Regions from separate parts of the Kluyvera sp. CRP genome, predicted to be linked through region 1. Evidence: predicted binding sites of a transcription regulator. Region 1 holds the regulator's gene; the other holds the start of a gene.

Region 1 (10,168 bases):
CTGTGCGCGCAACGCGGCGTGCGCCTGACTCCGCAACGTCTCGAAGTGTTGCGCCTGATGAGTCTGCAGGAAGGGGCAATCAGCGCCTATGACCTGCTGGATCTGCTGCGCGAGAAAGAGCCGCAGGCCAAGCCGCCGACCGTCTACCGCGCGCTGGAGTTTCTGCTTGAGCAGGGCTTCGTGCACAAGGTCGAGTCCGCTAACAGCTACGTCCTGTGCCACCTGTTCGATCAGCCGACCCACACCTCCGCAATGTTTATCTGCGATCGCTGCGGCGTGGTGAAAGAAGAGTGTGCGGAAGGCGTTGAGGACATCATGCATACGCTGGCAGCAAAGATGGGCTTTGCGCTGCGCCACAACGTCATTGAAGCGCACGGGCTGTGTTCCGCCTGCGTGGAAGTTGAAGCCTGTCGCGCGCATGAACATTGCCATCACGACCATACGATTCATATTAAAAAGAAATCCCGCTAACGCGGGATTGATGGGGAGCGTACCTCCTTGTACGCATGGGCAGGAGGAGTGCGTTACCAGCGGTGATTGTGCCGTTTATCCCAGCTATCCACCTCTTTTTCCGCCTGATCTTTTGCGTATCCATAACGTTCCTGGATTTTACCGACCAGCTGATCGCGTTTACCTTCGATCACCGTGATGTCATCATCGGTCAGTTTGCCCCATTGCTCTTTCACTTTACCTTTAAGCTGCTTCCAGTTACCGCCGACTTCGTCTTTATTCATCATTGAATCCTCGATCGTCAGTGAATGAATAGCGAGAGAGTGTGAACTCTTTTTCGCTAAGCGTGAGGTTAATTGTAGTCAGTCATTCTGAGCATGATTCACTATTCGGAATCTTTAACCATCACATCAGGAAAACCAGCTGTCATTTCGCCAGTGGCGACGCCAGATATACGCCAGCGACAGGCCGCGCAGCGCGAGGAAAACGGCCAACGCCAGCCACAGCCCATGGTTGCCAAGCACCGGCAGTGCCAGCAGCGTCAGCGCAAAACCGGCGGCGGCGACCGCCATGCTGTTGCGCATCTCGGCGCCTCGCGTGGCGCCGATAAACATGCCGTCCAGCAGATAACACCAGACGCCAATCACCGGCAGCACCACCTGCCACAGCACGTAACGGTCGGCCAGTTGCTGCAGTTCGGGCAGCGAGGTAAGCAAGGCGACGATATTTTCGCCAAACACGGCGTATACCAGCGCAAAAGCCAGCGCCACCACGCCCGCCTGACGGCACGCGGCGCGCCAGATCTCAAGCAGTTTGCTGCCATCACGCGCGCCATACGCCTGGCCGGAGTGCGCCTCCACCGCATAAGCGAAGCCATCCAGCGCGTAGGCGGTGAAAGTGAGCATCGTCATCAGCACCGCGTTCACCGCCACCACTTCACCACCGAGCCGCGCGCCAAAGACGGTGACCGCGCCGAAGCACAGCTGTAACAGCAGGGAACGCAGCATAATGTCGCGGTTGAGCGCCAGCAGGCGGCGGATGTTGCCGCGCCAGGCGGTTTTCAGCATCGCCCAGGAGATGCCGCGCATCGCCATCACCTTGTGTACCATTCCCAGCCCGACCAGCAGGGTGGCGTATTCGGCAATCGCCGTAGCGAGCGCGGCGCCCTGCACGTTCATGTGCAGACCCATCACCAGCCACAGGTCGAGCACAATGTTCAGCACATTCCCCACCACGAGCAGCACCACCGGCGCGCGCGCATACTGCACGCCCAGTAGCCACCCCAGCAGGACCAGGTTCGCCAGGGAAGCAGGCGCGCTGAGCCAGCGAATGGCGAGGAAGCGACGCGCCTGCTCTAGCACCTCACCGCTGCCGCCAACGATAGACAGCGCCAGATTAATCAGCGGGGTTTTAAACACAATGATCAGCAACCCGGCGCCCAGCGCCAGCATCAACGGTTGCACCAGCGCGCGTGCCAGCGCCTGCGGGTTTTTCGCGCCAAAGGCCTGCGCCGTCAGGCCGGTTGTACTCATACGTAGAAACAGCAGCAGCATAAACAGGAAGCTGGTCGCCGTCGCCCCAATAGCGACACCGCCCAGATAGACGGGGCTGTCCAGGTGACCGATGACGGCGGTATCGACCAGACCCAGAAGAGGCACGGTAATGTTGGAGAAGATCATCGGTAGCGCAAGGCGCCACAGCGCTTTATCAGCGGAAGTGAGTAGCGACATGGGTATCAACCAGAACGAAAAAAGGCTGCGATAGCGGATGTATCGCAGCCATTAGAGAGGGGGAGTTTTTACAGCCATTCGCCGTTGCGGATAACGCCAACGGCCAGCCCTTCAATGGAGAAATTCTGCTGACGCAGATCCACCACGATCGGCTTAAATTCGCTGTTTTCTGGCAGCAGTTCGACGACGTTACCCTGTTTTTTCAGGCGTTTGACCGTGACTTCTTCGTCGATGCGCGCGACAACGACCTGGCCGTTACGTACGTCCTGAGTCTTATGCACCGCGAGCAGGTCGCCGTCCATAATCCCGATATCTTTCATCGACATGCCGCTAACGCGCAGCAGGAAGTCGGCGCTCGGTTTGAACAGCGACGGGTCAACCTGGTAATGGCCTTCGATATGCTGCTGCGCCAGCAGCGGTTCGCCCGCCGCGACGCGGCCCACCAGCGGCAGACCTTCTTCTTCTTCCACCAGCAGGCGGATACCGCGAGAAGCGCCGGAGACAATCTCGATGACACCTTTACGCGCCAGCGCTTTCAGGTGCTCTTCAGCCGCGTTCGGGGAACGGAACCCCAAGCGCTGAGCAATTTCCGCACGCGTCGGCGGCATGCCCGTCTGGCTGATGTGATCCCGGATGAGATCAAACACCTCTTGCTGCCTGGTCGTTAACGCTTTCATTCCGCCCCCTGGGTGTATATACAGTTATGCTGTGAGTATATACAGCTAGTGTTTATTTTGAAACCATAAAACGCACGAAATCAGGCAGTTTTCACAGCTTTAGTGGAAATGCGCCCACAGCAGCGTGCCCCAGGTGATGAGCGCGACGAAAATCGCCAGCAGCACCGCCGCCGATCCCATGTCTTTTGCCCGCCCGGACAGCTCGTGGTATTCGGAGCCGATGCGGTCCACCACCGCTTCCAGTGCACTATTGAGAATTTCCACTATCATCACCAACAGGACGGAGCCGATGAGCAGCACGCGCGTAATCGCGTCGACATCCAGCCAGCAGGCGATAATAATCGCCAGCACCGACGCGACACCCTCCTGGCGGAACGCGGCTTCGTTGATCCACGCCGCGCGAAATCCTTTCCAGGAATAGCCCGCTGCTTTGATGATTCGGGTGAGCCCGGTGGTATTATTGGCCATCTCAAGAACCTTTTTTGTTATTACGTCAATGACAATGCGTGTTATGAAGCGGTAGAACAGAAATTCTGCTGACTTTCTGATATTCTTGCCGCGCATTTGCATGATTAACCAGAGGCTTTACATCGTTTATGTCCGGCTGGCCACGAATTTACTACAAATTACTGAATTTACCATTAAGCGTACTGGTAAAAAGCAAGTCTATTCCCGCAGAGCCTGCACAGGAATTAGGGCTTGATACCTCGCGTCCGATTATGTACGTCCTGCCTTATAATTCTAAGGCCGACCTGCTGACGCTGCGCGCCCAATGTCTGGCGCACGATTTACCTGACCCGCTTGAACCGCTGGAAATCGACGGCACCCTGCTGCCGCGCTACGTGTTTATCCACGGCGGCCCGCGCGTGTTCACCTACTACACGCCGAAAGAAGAGTCGATCAAGCTGTTCCACGACTACCTCGATCTGCACCGCAGCAATCCGGATCTGGATGTGCAAATGGTGCCGGTCTCCGTGATGTTCGGGCGTTCGCCTGGCCGCGAAAAAGGCGAGGAAAACCCGCCGCTGCGAATGCTCAACGGCTTCCAGAAATTCTTCGCTGTCTCCTGGCTGGGCCGCGATAGCTTCGTGCGCTTCTCGCCGTCCGTGTCGCTGCGCCGCATGGCCGACGAACACGGCACGGACAAAATCATTGCTCAGAAGCTGGCGCGCGTCGCGCGTATGCACTTTGCCCGTCAGCGTCTGGCGGCGGTTGGCCCGCGTCTGCCGGCGCGTCACGACCTGTTCAAAAAGCTGCTGGCGTCGAAAGCCATCGCCAAGGCGGTAGAAGACGAAGCGCGCAGCAAGAAAATCTCGCACGAGAAGGCGCAGCAAAACGCCATTGCGCTAATGGAAGAGATTGCGGCGAACTTCTCCTACGAGATGATTCGCCTCACCGACCGTATCCTCAGCTTTACCTGGAACCGTCTGTATCAGGGGATTAACGTCCATAACGCCGAGCGCGTACGCCAGCTGGCGCACGACGGCCATGAAATCGTCTACGTGCCCTGCCACCGTAGCCATATGGACTACCTGTTGCTCTCTTACGTGCTCTATCACCAGGGGCTGGTGCCGCCGCATATTGCTGCCGGTATCAACCTGAACTTCTGGCCGGCTGGCCCGATTTTCCGCCGCCTGGGCGCGTTCTTTATCCGCCGTACCTTTAAGGGCAACAAGCTGTACTCCACGGTGTTCCGCGAATACCTCGGCGAGCTGTTCAGCCGCGGCTACTCCGTTGAATACTTCGTGGAAGGCGGGCGTTCCCGTACCGGCCGCCTGCTGGATCCGAAAACCGGCACCCTGTCGATGACCATTCAGGCAATGCTGCGCGGCGGTACTCGCCCGATTACGTTAGTGCCGATTTACATCGGCTACGAGCACGTGATGGAAGTGGGTACCTACGCCAAAGAGCTGCGCGGCGCGACCAAAGAGAAAGAGAGCCTGCCGCAGATGCTGCGCGGTCTGAGCAAGCTGCGTAATCTCGGCCAGGGCTACGTCAACTTCGGCGAACCCATGCCGCTGATGACCTACCTGAACCACCACGTGCCGGAGTGGCGCGAGTCGATCGACCCGATCGAAGCCGTACGCCCGGCGTGGCTGACGCCGACCGTCAATAAACTGGCGGGCGAGCTGATGGTGCGCATTAACAACGCCGGTGCCGCCAACGCCATGAACCTGTGCTGCACCGCGCTGCTGGCCTCTCGCCAGCGTTCGCTGACCCGCGAACAGCTGACGCAGCAGCTGGAATGCTACCTGGCGTTAATGCGTAATGCGCCGTACGCGCCGGATGCTACCGCGCCAAAAGCCTCCGCCAGCGAGCTTATCGACCACGCGCTGCAGATGAACAAGTTCGAAGTCGAGAAAGACACCATCGGCGACATCATCATTCTGCCGCGCGAGCAGGCGGTGCTGATGACGTACTACCGCAACAACATCGCGCACATGCTGATTATGCCGTCGCTGTTGGCCACCATCATGACTCAACATCGCCAGATCTCCCGTGACCAGGTGTTGAGTATGATCGAAACGCTGTATCCGATGCTGAAAGCCGAGCTGTTCCTGCGCTGGACGCGTGAAGAGCTGCCGGCAGTCATTGATACGCTGATCGCCGAAATGGCGCGTCAGGCGCTGATTACCGAGCAGAACGGCGAGCTGCGCATCAACGCGTCACACTCCCGCACGCTTCAACTGCTGGCGGCCGGGGCGCGCGAGACACTGCAACGCTACGCGATCACCTTCTGGCTGCTGAGCGGCAACCCGTCGATGAACCGCAGTACGCTGGAGAAAGAGAGCCGTACGCTGGCGCAGCGTCTGTCGGTGCTGCACGGCATCAACTCGCCGGAGTTCTTTGATAAAGCGGTGTTCTCGTCGCTGGTACTGACGCTCCGCGATGAGGGCTATATCAGCGACAGCGGCGACGCCGAGCCGGAAGAGACGATGAAGGTTTACCAGATGATGGCGGGCCTGATTACCTCGGACGTGCGCTTGACGATCGAGAGCGTGACGCAGGAAGAGGCGGCACAGTAAAAACAAAAATCCCCGGTCTGTACCGGGGATTTTTTTATTCGCTTATTGGGTGCCGGCCAGGCGACAGTTTCATGCCAAACTCAGAACTGCCAGTAGCTCATCGCCAGCCCAATAAACAGCACCAGACCCACGTAGTTATTGTTCATAAACGCCTGGAAGCACGGCCCACGCTCGCGGTGGCGGATCAGCTTCTGTTGGTAGACGAACAGCGCACCGGCGATCAGGATTGACCAGTAAAACTCCCAGTTCAGGCCGTTCAACCAGCCGATAAGCGCCATCAGCGCCAGCACGCACGCCTGCAGGATACCGATAATCAGACGGTCGTTATCGCCGAACAGAATCGCCGTGGATTTGATGCCAATCTTCACGTCATCATCACGGTCAACCATCGCATACTGGGTATCATAGGCCACCGCCCACAAAATATTCGCCAGCAGCATCAGCCAGCAGCTCAGCGGCAGTGACTCGCTGACCGCCGCGAAGGCCATCGGAATTGACCAGCCAAACGCCGCCCCCAGCACCACCTGCGGCAGGTGGGTATAACGCTTCATAAACGGGTAAACCCAGGCCAGCGCCAGCGCCGCCACCGACAACAGAATGGTCATCGTGTTGAGCGTCAGCACCAGCAGGAAAGAGAGCGCCACCAGCACGATAAACAGCGTACGGGCCTCTTTCTCCGTGACCGCGCCGCTCGGCAGCGGACGGTTGGCCGTGCGTTTCACGTGGCCGTCGAATTTACGATCCGCATAATCGTTGACCACGCAGCCTGCGGCGCGCATCAGCCAGACGCCCGCCACAAACACCGCCAGGATCCACAGCGGCGGTACGCCCGGTGAGGCGACCCACAGTGCCCACAGCGTCGGCCACAGCAGCAGCAGCGCGCCGATCGGTTTATCCGTACGCATCAGTCGATGGTAAGCCAGTAGCTTGTTCTGCTTCAGACTCCACTCCATTCTTCTTCTTCCTCTTAGTACAGCGGCGATGCCGGTAAAAACAGCTCGGTTAACAGCAGCGGTTTACCGCTCAGGCGGAGACGGGAACGACGCCCCCACAGCGCATCATGACGGCCTATCTCAATAAAGTCTCGCGTCAGCGTCGACGACGTAAACAGATAACGACCCAGCGGCGTCTGCCCCAGGTTTTGTAGCGCCAGCTCCGGCCCACAGAGGGTCGACTCTGGCACCACGGTGCGCCCGGCAAGCCACGGCTCACCGCCGACGCACAATAATATTTCTCGCAACCAATAGCGAGACTCTTCTGGCAACAGGTGTTGTTCTTCTACCAGCGCATCGCGGCTGACAAACGCCTCGTTTAAAAGCGTTACGCTAACCGGTTTCCCAAACTGCTCAAACCGTTTGGTCATCGAATCTTCCAGCATCAGCCAGTCGCGCTGAGTGGGTTCAAGCGGGGGAATGACGTCAAAATAGCGCAGCGCGCGCAGTTGCGTCAGTGCAGGGTGCGACATGCCTGTCTCTCCAATACAAAGCGTTTCGCCATTGTATCGCAGAAAGCCGCGGGAGGGGGTGCAGTAATGGTCAAATACGATCATTAGCGCAACAGCAGTGCAACAGTTTGCTTTGCGCTATATGCCGTTCATCATCGCAGCTTGAAGGATGAAGCGTATAAAAAAGGTGTGCCCGACAGGGCACACCGAAAGGCTTCGCCTAAACATCGGCGCTGCGGGGAGAACTTACCCCTTGCCTTTTACAGCGCCGATAAAGGTGGAACGAGCAGATTTAGATCCCAGGCGTTCGGCTTCATTCATCAGTTTCAGGGCTTTGTCGATATCCCCTTTCGCCACGGCCTGTTTAATCCCGTTGTTGAAGTAGCTTTCCGTATCGTCGAGCATCGGTTCAGTTTTCGCTGCCGGAGCCGCAACTGGCGCCACGACCGGGGCCGCTGCGGGTGCGCTGGCAACCGGAGCCGCCGTGTTGCCGACAGTGACCGGAGCCGGGCCGGAAGAGCCAAACAGCGGGCCAACCAGAACGCTGGAGCTGCTGTTGGTTTTCACCTTCAGCTTCACCAGACCGTCGGTGGTGTGTTTAGCGATCGGGTCAGGAATATCCGGCACCGCGTTACCGGTGCCTTTAGCGTAGGCTTTTGCCGGATCCAGCAGCGTCGTGGTTTGCTGGAGATCTTTCTCGGTGGTAAACACCAGAACATAGAGTTTTTGCTGGCCCAGCGCCGGCGTCAGGCGCATCACCCCTTCCAGACGGTCGGCGCTCATTACGCCAGGCTCCTGGTAGGTGAAGTAGCTGCTTGGGAAGAACGCAGAAGGCGTCATATTCTGGTCAAGAATCAGCACGTTCGGCGCAAATACGCTGGTTTGTTTGTTCACTTCGCTGGTCAGGGTCAGCGTCAGCTCGCCAATATTGGCGGGAACGCTGTAGGCCACAACGTTGCCGGTGATTCCCGGAACGTTCAGGCTTTGACCACCGGTGGAAATTTGGGTGGATTGAACTTTAGATTGATCGACCGGCGTCCAGGTCAGCTGCTGGAGGGCAGCGGTCGGGATGGTCGGCGCGGCGCTGGTGTTTTGCGGCACGTAGTTGACGTCAGCGAGGCTAATGCCCGGGACGCTCGCCATTAATCCAGCGGATAAGCAGAGAGCAACGAGACTTTTTTTCATTTTCATTATGATGACCTCAGAAAGCGTGGTTCTAGCGGTAGCCAGGCAATAGCGCGCTAAACCTCAAGGAACAGAGGGGCTTGCGCCCCTCGTCGGTTGTTACGTCAGGTTAGTGCTGAATTACCACCAGATTTCCATCTGGGCACCGAAGGACCACTCATCGTTGTCGCCGCGGCTGTAGGTTTTCGCGCTGGTATCTTTGTAAGCGATACCGTTGTCGTAACCCCATTTCTCATCCCACTTCGCATAGGTTGCGAATACGCGGATGGCCGGACGGGACCAGATGCTGTCGCCAGCCTGCCACTGTTGCGCCAGGGTGATTTTGTACTGGTTGTTGGTGTCGCCGGTTTTCTGCGACTTAACGTTGTCGTAGCCGACTTCCATCAGGGTGCTCATGATTGGCGTCCATTTGTACATAGGACGCACACCGACGGTCCACCACTTGGTGCCGTTGCCATCATCGCGGTCGATATTCTGGTACATACCGACGTACATCAGATCAACTTTCTCACCGAGGGAGATTGCGCCGTGATCAAGTACACGCCACATGTCGCCGTTGTTATTGATCTTGTTATCTACCGCACCGATTTCTGCGTCTTTGTCATAGTCGTTGCCGGTGAAAGAGCCCTGAGACAGACCTTTACCCTGCGTGGTCATGGCGTCAGTGGCGTACTGAACAACAAACTTGTTGTAGCCTTTCAACATGCTCTGGGTATGTTCAGCGGTGAACATCCAGCCGTCTTTGGTTGCGCCGTCAGCAAAGCTGTAACCGTCGGTTTTGTTAGCACGACCGTAGTCAACACCCAGCTCCAGCACGCCGTCCGGGTTGGTTTCCAGACCGGCTAAACGGACGTCGAATACGTCGTTCGCTGTGTCTTTGTATTTGCTGTAAATATCATTGCTGGTGAAGATGTAAGAACCACCCGCTTCCTGAGAACGGGTTGCTGCCAGAGACAGTTTACCGAAGCCCAGATCGATGTTTTCGATACCGGCACCAGGACCCGAGATATCCCAGTAGTAGAAGTCGATCATGTGAACGTCATGACGCTGATAGAAGCGCTTACCGGCCCAGATAGTGGAACCTGGCAGCCATTCGATCAGGTTTTTACCCTGGACGTTCGCTTCACGGAACGCCGGGTCGGTTGCTTCCCAGTCGTTCTGCTGTGCAACGGAGTAAGCCACGTTGGTGTCGAAGTAGAAGCTCTTATCGCCCTCTTTCCACACTTCCTGACCTAATTTAATTTCAGCATAGGTTTCACATTCGTTACCAAGACGGTATTTACTTTGTGCACCGGTTGCCTGGAAACACTGTTGTTCGCCACCGCTACCCGTCCAGCCAATGCCGGAACGCGCGTAGCCATGAAAATCTACGGCCATTGCCTGAGCAGACATAATGCCTGCTGCGACGGCAACCGCCACGGGGAGTTTGCGCAGAGTAATCATCATTCTATCTCCTGAGATCATTGCTTTTCTTTTCAACATTTCGCCCCTGTATCGCCTTATCGCTGGCGGCGTGGGGGCTGCCTGTTTGCTTTGTTATGGGACGTTTAAACGCCGAGCTCTTTATGCAGCCGACGACATGCGGTGCCATCTTCACGGAACAGATGGCAGCGCTCTGGCGGCAAGCCGATGGCGAATGTGGCTCCCTCTTCGACC
Region 2 (10,168 bases), 2.5 Mb from region 1:
AAAGGGATGCATAACGCTATAAGTTGTTGGATAAGCGTTAGCGCCTCGACCCAATAAATATCGGCAACCAGAAAACCGAGCCCCAGAATGGCAACATAGAGTAGTTTTCTATTGCAGAGAAACTGGAAAAACATGAAGAAGAAGATAATTGCATCGAGTAATAACAACAGCCCGGAAAAGACCAGGTAATAAATATCAGCGATAGCTATATTAAAGGTTGTGAGATAGTCGGCAAACATAAACATCGCCGCAAGCAGTAAGCACGCGGCAATGAGACAAAAGCTCATTCTACTATTTATTCTGGAACAGCTTAGGCTCATTTCGAGTCCTCCATGACAGCTCTATATGTTATAGCCTACTGAGATCCTAAAAAATAGTACCTTTAGTCAAGCCTTGAATTTAAAAATAATTAATTATTGACTTGCCTTTTATATCCCTGCGATTCATCACAATATTATAAAATGTTCGTTGCAAGTAGACGCATTAACCATCATCCAGGACGGATGTAGATACCATAACATCAAACACAGTCTGAAATAAATACTCAAAAATATATATAACTATATATTAATAAAACTTAGCAATCGGTATTACTAAAAACCGCCCGAAGGCGGTATCGATGTATTATGCCTCAGACTCCAGCGCATCCTGGATAGCGTCAGCCAGTGTCGCCACTTCTTGAGAGACATTACGCAAGTCCATCTGTGAACGAATCCCGGAGTTGGCCGTCGTGGCGGAAACCGCGGCTTTTGCTATCTCCAGCGCCGCCTGAACGGCCAGCAAACGCTTCCTGTTTTCAACCACGTCAGCGCCTGTTGCGCCATCCAGATCAAAGTACCCTTCTAACATTGTTCTCTCCTTTTAGTTTCTGTCTTAGTGTAAGGGGATAGCCCGGTACACGCCATCAAAATCGGCGTGGCCACGCAACACCTGGTAACAATTGAAACACTACTCCATTTCATTCGTAGCCCCTAAAATGTCCGTGGTTAATTATTCGATTTCTAATTGATTAATGGTTTAAACTAACCGCCATCACAACACACACAAAATAATAAGTAACATGAATGTTATAAAAGGCATATATAGAGGACGGAAATGGAATTTAGTGAAATGCTCTGCGACTTATTTGAGCAGGTCAGATGCAAGTCAGATTTTCTGCAATTTTTAACAGAGTTAAAACAAAACAACATCTCGTATTACATTTATTTCGTCGCCACCGGCAATGTCAAAATTGTAACAACAACTGATTCCTATGTGGCCATGAAGAGTCACCGTAGCTTAATTAAGGTAAGCGCAGGTGGCAGTAGCTGTTTGACAAAAATTGCCGCCAGGCGTCATTTCACTGGCCTCACTCATTTCGATCAATACTGTCGCGAGTTAGCCAGAGCGGGCGTATTTAAATGGGTCGTCGACGTTGAAGAAGTGAGTCGTTATTACTGGTCTAAAGATAATCAGCTATTACATACTGAAAATATCATTAGCCCTACGTAATTAAGCACCAATAAAAAAGGGAGATTCACCATTAAGGCTATCTCCCTCTTTTATCGCGTAGCGCGATCAGACTTTCAACATTTTTACCGTATCTTCTATATCAATCTCATCTTCCGAGAAGATCAACGTAGTGCCCTGGAAGGTGGTGATAGCCAGCTTTTTCAACGTACGCATTTCACCCGGCTTCGCGTCGGATTTTGGCTTGATGCTGTTCATCAGCAGCCCTACCGACAACACCGCATTTTCTTTATCAATGCGGGTCTCAGCAGGAACTTCTTCGCTGTAGACCAGGAAAGACTTGATTGACGTCAGCTTGATCTTCTCGCCCGCGATATAGATGTACTTGCTATCCGGGATCACCTTCACCGCATAGGCTGACAGCCCTTTGTTATTGGTCGTGGGTTCAAAAGTTACCGCCGCATCTTTTTTAATCAGCTCAGGGTTGGCAACCTTAATCACATGAAAATAGCGATTGTCGCCATTTTCATCTTTGATAAATCCAAAACCTTTATCTTTAAACCACGTTGTGATTGTTCCATTCATCGCCGTTACCGCCTGGTTAATCGTTTATCAACTCAATTTTTGCAGCGCGCAGTGTAATGCACAATGCCCGCGCAGACTATGTCTTTGGCTTAAGTGTGGATGATAAATTTCCACCGTGCGACCTCGTCGGATTCGCCTGTTGGCGAAAAATTGGGTATCATCCGCACCCACTCTCCAGCCGTGCAGCCAGATGTCTACCATTCTCGATACCTTTATTGCCCCACCTTGCCATGAGCAAATAGAGATACTCCATCAGGACGCGCATCTGCTGATTATCAATAAGCCCAGCGGGTTGCTCAGCCTCTCGGGGAAAAATCCGCAGAACCTCGATTCCGTACACTATCGTCTGGTTCAGCAATTTCCCGACTGCACGCTGGTCCATCGCCTGGATTTCGGCACATCCGGGCTGATGGTCATCGCCCGCAATAAGGCCATCAATGCCGCCCTTTGCCAGCAGTTCAGCCAGCGTTCAGTGACAAAAACCTACAGCGCCCTACTGTGCGGGCACCTGAGCGAGGATGAAGGGGTGATTGATGCGCCAATTGCTAAAGACCCCGCGCGTTTTCCGCGGATGTCCATTTCCGCCCTTAACGGCAAACCGGCACGTTCTCGCTATCAGGTTGTGAGCCGTTTTTATCACCACCGCCTGGCACTGACTCGCGTTCAACTTGTTCCTGAAACCGGGCGCACTCATCAGCTACGCATTCACTGCGAGCAGTTGGGCTACCCGATTCTGGGTTGCGACCTGTATGGTGGCCGCGAACAGCCTGGAACCGAAGAAACGCCACGTCTTATGCTACATGCCAGCGCACTCTGTTTTGTTCATCCTGTTAGCCAGGAGAAGATCAACGCCCACAGCGCCAGCCCGTTCTAATCTGAAGTGGGTTACCACATCAAATCGTCAGGGATTTTGAAATCAGCGTACGGATCGTCTTCGTCCTGTACTTCCTGACTGAGCGCACTGTGCAGAACGATGCTGGTGGCATCACGCTGCGCAATTTTCTCCGCCACAACCGCCGGAATAATGGCGTATTCACTTTCACACGCGGCGTTAGTCGCCAGCCGCGCAATGGCCAGACGACCGTTGATCAGCTGTGTCTGCGTCGGCTTATCCACCGCCATCTTTTTGATCACGTTATTGTCGGTAAAGTTAAAGTTGATATCGCCTCGGGCAACGGTGATGCGGTTCATCTCGATCAGCTGTTTGACCTGCGCTTTGTACTCTTTCGACAGCGTCGCCTGTTTCTGCTGCTCACTCAGTTGCTTATCGCGCTCAAGCTGCGCTTTTTTGTTTTCCTCTACCGCTTCTCGCGCTTCGCGGGCCTGAACGCGCGACTTTTTCGCCGTGCGCTGGACCTTAGCCATTTTTTTACTGGTGACCAGCCCCGCTTTTAGCATCTGCTCTTGTAAGGTCAGTTTTGTCATCTTCGCTCTAAACTCATTGATAAATTTTGCAAGATTATACCCGTAATGTTCGCGTCGATTCCAGATTGCAGAACGCCTTCCCCTTTCGATGCATTTTGTACAAAAAATAAACATTGATCGCGTCCGTGACGATCGGCTACAGTCACAGCGTTTTACAGTTGATGCTAAAAACATCATCCGTAGATGCCGTTGACGATCCTGAGCATTATCCAATGAGGTATACCGTGAAAGTGATTCCGCTGATTGCCCTGCCAGTTGTCTGGGCGATGAGTTTTAACGTTTTTTCCGCTGATGCCCCGGCCAGCGCCGATGACAGTACCGCAGAAGCATTAAAGGATCTCGACCGTACTCTGCCTGAATTAACCCCGGTGACATTCACCGCCGCCGATGAAAAACACAAGGTTCTGGTGTTCATCGACAACCAATGCTCTTTCTGTTCTCAGGTCGTCAAGAACATCAAGAGTTACAACGATGCCGGGCTAACCATGTCGTTTCTGACCGTTGCTCCCCCTTCTATTCGCGATTCCGTGATTGAAGATATGGGTCGCGTCTGGTGCTCAGACGATCGTCAAAAGAGCCTGCAAGGGGCCATGGCCGGGTTTCTGCCCAATAATGACACCAGCGCCAGCTGTTCGGATGAAGTCGTCAAACAGTCTGCGCTGGCTGAACGACTGGGCATCCAGCTAACGCCTACGATGATCGTGCTGGATAACCCACCGAAGGTGATTCTGGGTAGCGCGAAGCCTGACGCCATTCTGGAAAAGATCAGCGGTAAAGCATTGTAGCCTGCCCTGGCATACTCCTCGTGATTGAAACCCCGCCTGCCGGGGTTTTTTATTGCGAAATAAAATTGACACTGCTAACGCAGACGGTTTATATACTGTTTTTATATACAGTTAACTGGAGTAAAAGCATGTTTGTGGAACTCGTCTACGACAAACGGAATTTTGAAGGTTTGCCCGGCGCGAAAGAGATAATCCTGGCAGAGTTGAGCAAAAGAGTGCACAGCGTATTTCCTGACGCGGAAGTCCGCGTCAAACCCATGATGACGCTGCCCGCCATCAACACTGATGCCAGCAAACATGAGAAAGAGCAGATAAGCAGAGTCGTCACAGAAATGTTTGATGAGGCGGAATTCTGGCTGGTCAGCGAGTAAGACGGCAGTACACGCAAAAAAGGGAACCCATCGGTTCCCTCAACTCGCCTGGTTCTTGACCGAGTGCGTTATTTCAGGTTGCTACGGAAAAAGTCGGCCAGTTTGTCGAAGGGGATCACGTCCGTGCGGTCATACAAATCGACGTGTCCCGCATCCGGAACGACATACAGCTCTTTAGGCTGACCGGCACGTTTGAAGGCGTCCTCGCTGAACTCTTTTGAATGGGCCCGTTCGCCGGTAATAAAGAGCATCGGACGCGGTGAAATGGTTTCAATATCGTTGAACGGGTAGAAGTTCATAAACTTACCGATACTGCTCAGCATTGGTTTTGTCGTCAGTTCTTCTTTCTCGCCCTGCGGAGTGTAGCCGCCGCGTTTGGTACGATAGAAATCAAAGAACTCGCGCTGAATTTCCGGCGTGGAAGCCTCCAGTTTATTCACGGTGCCCGGAATATACGCGGTATCTCCCCCTTTGAACTCAGCAAAACGCTGCTCAATGGCAGACTGGATAAACGCCTTGCGTTGTTCCAGCGTCTGGGAATGGTTAAGGCCGTTACGGAACGCGGCTCCCATGTCATACATGCTGACGGTGGCGATGGCTTTCATCCGCGGGTCTATTTTCGCGGCGCTGATAACAAAGCTTCCGCTGCCGCAGATACCCAGCACGCCGATGTTTTCTGGATCGACAAACGGCTGTGTACTGAGATAATCAACCGCCGCACTGAAGTCATCCGTGTAGATTTCCGGTGAAATCAGGTGCCCCGGTTTACCTTCGCTTTCTCCCCAGAACGAAAGATCAATCGCCAGCGTGACAAACCCCTGCTCCGCCAGCTTCTGCGCATACAGGTTTGCGCTTTGTTCCTTGACCGCGCCCATTGGATGTCCAACGACAATCGCTGGGTTTTTAGCGTTCTGATTCATCGTATTCGGGATAAACAGATTGCCGACCACGTTCATCTGATACTGGTTTTTAAAGGTCACTTTTTGCTGCGTCACCTTATCGCTTTTATAAAAGTTGTCAGCACCTCTGGACATATCTGCCGCAGAGGTGGCAAATGCACTGATGAACAGCCCCAGCGCTAACGTAAATTTATTCATGATGGTTTCCTTATCAGGATTAGTATTATGAATGGTCACGTGCAGATGCATCTGCACGTGAGGTCAGAAAAATCAGTACGGTTGCAATGATCAACATCGCGGCGCTGGCCAGGAAGGTGCTCTGGTAGCCATGATGGTCGAACAGCAGGCCCCCCACGGTAGATCCCAGCGCAATAGACAGTTGCACCATCGCCACCATCAGCCCGCCGCCCGCTTCAGCATTCTGAGGAAACGTGCGTGGAACCCATGCCCACCATCCCACGGGCGCGGCGGTTGAAATCAACCCCCACAGTCCGAGCAACGCCGTCACGATGGCCGCCTGGCTGCCAAACGCGATCAGGGCTAGCGCGACAATCGCCATCAGCACGGGAATCGCCATCAGGGTTGGGTAGAATCCACGCTTCAATACCCGGCCAATTAGCGTGGTGCCGATGAAACCGGCCATACCGATGACCAGCAGGATGAGGGTCACCGCTGAGGCATCGACCTTCGTGACCGCCTCAAGGAAAGGCCGGATGTAGGTAAAGAGCGTGAACTGCCCCATAAAGAAAATCCCAACACCCAGCATGCCCAGCGTCACCACCCGGCGGCGAAACAGCGTGAAAATATTGCTGGCCCCAGTTGGCTGGCGGGTAACCGGCATGGACGGTAGGCTGAGCAGTTGCCAGATAAACGCGAGGATGGCGACAGGTAACAGGCAGAAGAAGGCTCCCCGCCAGCCGATGACCGCTCCCAGCCAACTGCCCAAGGGGGCAGCCACGACGGTTGCCAGCGCATTACCGCTATTGAAAATAGCCAGCGCCAACGGAACACGGTGCACCGGTACCAGCCGCATTGCTGTCGCCGCCGACATCGACCAGAACCCGCCGACGACGATGCCAATCAGGGCGCGACCTGCCATATAGATCAGGTAGTTGGGCGCCATCGCGATGACAGCACCGGAAAGCGCCATCATGCTCGTCAGGCCGAGCAGCAGAATTTTTCGGTCAAGCGTGCCTGCCAGTCTGGAAATAAACAGGCTAGTCATCACCGCAAACGCGCCGGAAATGGCGATCCCCTGTCCGGCCATGCCTTCGGTAACATTCAGGGAGTGCGCCATCGGCGTCAGGAGGCTGACCGGCATAAATTCAGAGGCGATCAGGGCGAAGACGCACAGCGTCATGGCAAAAACGCCGCACCAGTGCGCCCGCTGTTTTTCACTTGCTTCGTTTTTGTTTCTGGTTTCAATTTTCTGATTACGCATTAAGCCTTTCTTTTCTGTAGATAATACGATGCCCTCCCTTTGCGCCATCGGCCTGCAAGAGACACCGATGTGACGATGTGAGGGATAGTCTGGTAATTAAAGGGAACGCGGTTTTGGGAGCGCGTGACCGCTTAGTCTACGGCCCTGATCTGCACCCTAAACGGTCCCTGGCGCTGCAGGGCGGGCAGTCCTGAATCGATTTTCCCTACCGGGATCAGAGAACGGGCGTAAGGTCTACCCTGGACAAAAATCGCCAGGTTGCCCCAGGGCGCGTAGAAAGCCATATCACCCGCTTCCGGCGTCATTCCTTCCGGAGCCTGTGCCGTGGAAAGCCTGCGCGGTAGATCGCTAATGCGTTCAATATCGGCGTAATCCTGCAGCGTCAGACTGAGGGGAAGTAATGATGCAAAATCCCGACCTGTCGGCGAGTCATAGAGGGTGGCAGTCGCGATCTCACCGTTCACGACAATCTCAACTTTCATCAGCGTCTCCTGTACAGCTACCCGTTCGTTGTCATCCGCGATCACGGACTGCGTGACGCACAGCAGCCCGATAAAGAGCAGCAGCAATAGCGACGTTTTGCCGTGAGCATTTTGCGTGTTGTTTAGCGTTGACTTATTCATCGCATTATTGTTACCAATAGGCAGCGGCAAAACTAGCTAATGAATTCTTAATAGCCTTATAAGCAAAATTTATAAATAGATCGGAAACGAACATGGCCAGACGCAACCTCAACGATTTACTCTCTTTCGTCACCGTAGCGCGGGAAGGCAGTTTTACACGTGCCGCCGCGCTGCTTGGCGTGACCCAGCCAGCGCTGAGCCAGGCGATTTCCGGGCTGGAAGAACGGATGCAAATCCGCCTGCTGACGCGGACAACCCGCAGCGTGTCCCCGACGGCCGCCGGGGAGCGCCTGCTGCAGTCAGTGGGCCATCGCATTGACGAGATTGAGGCTGAGCTGGACATGCTGACCGAACTGCGGGACAAGCCTGCGGGTACCGTCCGAATTACATGCGGGCCGAACGTGTTGAAAACGACCCTTCTGCCCAAACTGACGCCACTGCTGCGCGAGTATCCGGATATTCACATCGAGTTCGACGCAAACCACGGATTCCGGGATATCGTGGCAGATCGTTTTGATGCGGGCGTACGGCTTGGTGATACGATCGATAAGGACATGATAGCGATGCCAATCGGCCCGAAACTGCGTATGGCCGCGGCAGCCTCGCCCGATTATTTCGAACGATATCCGGTTCCCCAAACGCCCCATGATCTGACGCAGCATCAGTGTATTAATCTGCGTATGGTTCGATCCGGGGGGATTTATGTTTGGGAATTCGATCGGGAAGGAGGAGAACTGAACGTCCGGGTTAATGGACAGTTGACGTTTAATACGTCGGAACATGTTGTCGACGCTGCGCTGGCTGGGTTAGGCATCGCCTTTTTGCCCGAAGAAGAGTTCGGCTCACACATTCGCGAAGGTCGTCTCGTACACGTACTTGAGTCCTGGTGTCATCCTTTTCCAGGCTACTATCTTTATTACCCTAGCCGTAAACAGCCTTCACCGGCTTTTTCACTCGTTGTTGATGCGCTACGTATAAACAAGAAAATGTAGGGTTAAAAGCAGGTTCGGAAATGATGATATACAAGGATAAATATTTGTCTCCGTGTGTTAAAAAACCTCCTGATATCTCAGAGAAAATAGCGAACAGGAACCGCTCAAAATGATGAAATATTTATCGCTGCTGGCCGTGGTGATGCTTGTAGGATGTACAAGTGCACCAAACTTGCCGCCCACGGATACCATTGTGGCTGTAAAACCCACTGACTCCGGCATTATCGCCAGCTCAGCTAAATATGGTTACCGTTTTAACCGTAACGGTGTACCTCAGGAGTATCAGCGTTATAAGACCTTTTATGAACGCTTTCACCAACAGGCTGCCGGGGTGCGGGTTAGCTTTGAGGTAGAACAACATGAGGTGACGGCGGAATACCTGGTTGTGATGGATAAGCGCAAGCTGGATGCCGGGCAGTTGACCCAATTGCGCAATGAGTATCATGCGGTGCAAATTGATAACGATCACCTCGGTGTTTCGTTTAAAGCAGCAGGATTTTGGTCTTCATCGTACCCGCCCGATCTGGCCGCCGCCTACCAGTTAGAACACCCGATTGTGGTTTCCATCAATGATAAGACCAAGACGATTAGCGAGCTTGGCCAAGTCGCCATGATCCCTTTAGTACCTTTATTTCCGCTATACATGATGTACGGATGTGCCACTGGGCCCTGTATCTGAGGAAAATAACGTCTTCTGAAACGACCAGGCCTTCAGGTTGTGCAGGCGATTATGGCACCCTATCCTGCCCCTCCCGGTTTAACCGCAAGCCGGGAGCGCCAGGTCGACTCATCGTCTGAATAGACTCATTACCCAGCCAGCAGTTATTGAGCGGCGTATCTCAGAATTTTATCGGCACAGATTGATTACTCGGACTTCTCAGGGACAAACCGAGTCAGAATCAACGTCAGTACACAGATCATCGCGCCAGCAAAAAATGTAGAAGCTGAACCCCAGATGTCCCACAACAATCCTGCCCCCAGACTGGCTATCAGTAATCCCAGGCCACTCAACAAACTGAATAATCCGAACGCCGTTCCACGAAGGTCGGCTGGTGCGGTGTGAGCAATCATCGTGTTCAGCAACCCCTGTGTCATCCCCATATGTACACCCCACAATGCTACGCCAACAATAATCCCCACCCAGGAATGACTCAGAGCAAGTACTAAATCTGCCACGATCAGCACCACCAGCCCCATCTGGAGCAATCGCCGGTGACTGGTGATGTCTGATAAGCGTCCGAACGGATAGGCTGTAAATGAAAATACAATATTCATGGCGACCATAACGAGAGGGATCAAAGCCAGTGGAATATTGACCTCATGTGCTCTGAGAACCAGGAACGCCTCACTAAACCTGGCGAGAGTAAACACCCCGCCGAGCCCTATCACCCACCAACAATCTACGCCCAGTCTTTTCAGGTTCTCTGTTTTTATCGGGTTCGTCCTGGCGGTCACGACAGGCGTGCGTGGTTCATGCAATCCGCAGAATAACAGGGCCACGGCCAGAAAGGCTGGCACGACCGCCACCCAGTAAACGGCGCGAAAATCATTACTCCATAACAGCATCAGGCCCACTGCCAGCAGCGGTCCGAGGAACC

Evidence for each region. The regulator LexA, encoded in region 1, represses DNA repair genes until DNA is damaged. The targets are predictions, from matches to a motif close to TNCTGTATGTACATACAGNA.
Region 2: the regulator LexA is predicted to act here: its motif matches at 4,338-4,357, upstream of K7B04_RS15315 (DinI-like family protein).

Annotation. Positions count from the first base shown of each region.
Region 1 covers NZ_CP082841.1:733,688-743,855, forward strand. The annotation lists gene zur (zinc uptake transcriptional repressor Zur) at 1-471, shown strand, start outside; gene K7B04_RS03365 (CsbD family protein) at 525-734, opposite strand; gene dinF (MATE family efflux transporter DinF) at 861-2,180, opposite strand; gene lexA (transcriptional repressor LexA) at 2,249-2,857, opposite strand; gene K7B04_RS03380 (diacylglycerol kinase) at 2,957-3,325, opposite strand; gene plsB (glycerol-3-phosphate 1-O-acyltransferase PlsB) at 3,454-5,883, shown strand; gene ubiA (4-hydroxybenzoate octaprenyltransferase) at 5,964-6,836, opposite strand; gene ubiC (chorismate lyase) at 6,851-7,348, opposite strand; gene malM (maltose operon protein MalM) at 7,574-8,518, opposite strand; gene K7B04_RS03405 (maltoporin) at 8,633-9,958, opposite strand; gene malK (maltose/maltodextrin ABC transporter ATP-binding protein MalK) at 10,060-10,168, opposite strand, start outside.
Region 2 covers NZ_CP082841.1:3,242,370-3,252,537, reverse strand. The annotation lists gene K7B04_RS15350 (sensor domain-containing diguanylate cyclase) at 1-287, opposite strand, end outside; gene K7B04_RS15345 (hypothetical protein) at 625-849, opposite strand; gene K7B04_RS15340 (DUF1398 family protein) at 1,096-1,491, shown strand; gene K7B04_RS15335 (cold shock domain-containing protein) at 1,558-2,034, opposite strand; gene K7B04_RS15330 (RluA family pseudouridine synthase) at 2,225-2,908, shown strand; gene K7B04_RS15325 (DUF2058 domain-containing protein) at 2,920-3,459, opposite strand; gene K7B04_RS15320 (thioredoxin fold domain-containing protein) at 3,684-4,244, shown strand; gene K7B04_RS15315 (DinI-like family protein) at 4,373-4,615, shown strand; gene K7B04_RS15310 (alpha/beta hydrolase) at 4,684-5,712, opposite strand; gene K7B04_RS15305 (MFS transporter) at 5,738-6,955, opposite strand; gene K7B04_RS15300 (cyclophilin-like fold protein) at 7,087-7,578, opposite strand; gene K7B04_RS15295 (LysR family transcriptional regulator) at 7,671-8,570, shown strand; gene K7B04_RS15290 (hypothetical protein) at 8,680-9,249, shown strand; gene K7B04_RS15285 (MFS transporter) at 9,435-10,168, opposite strand, start outside.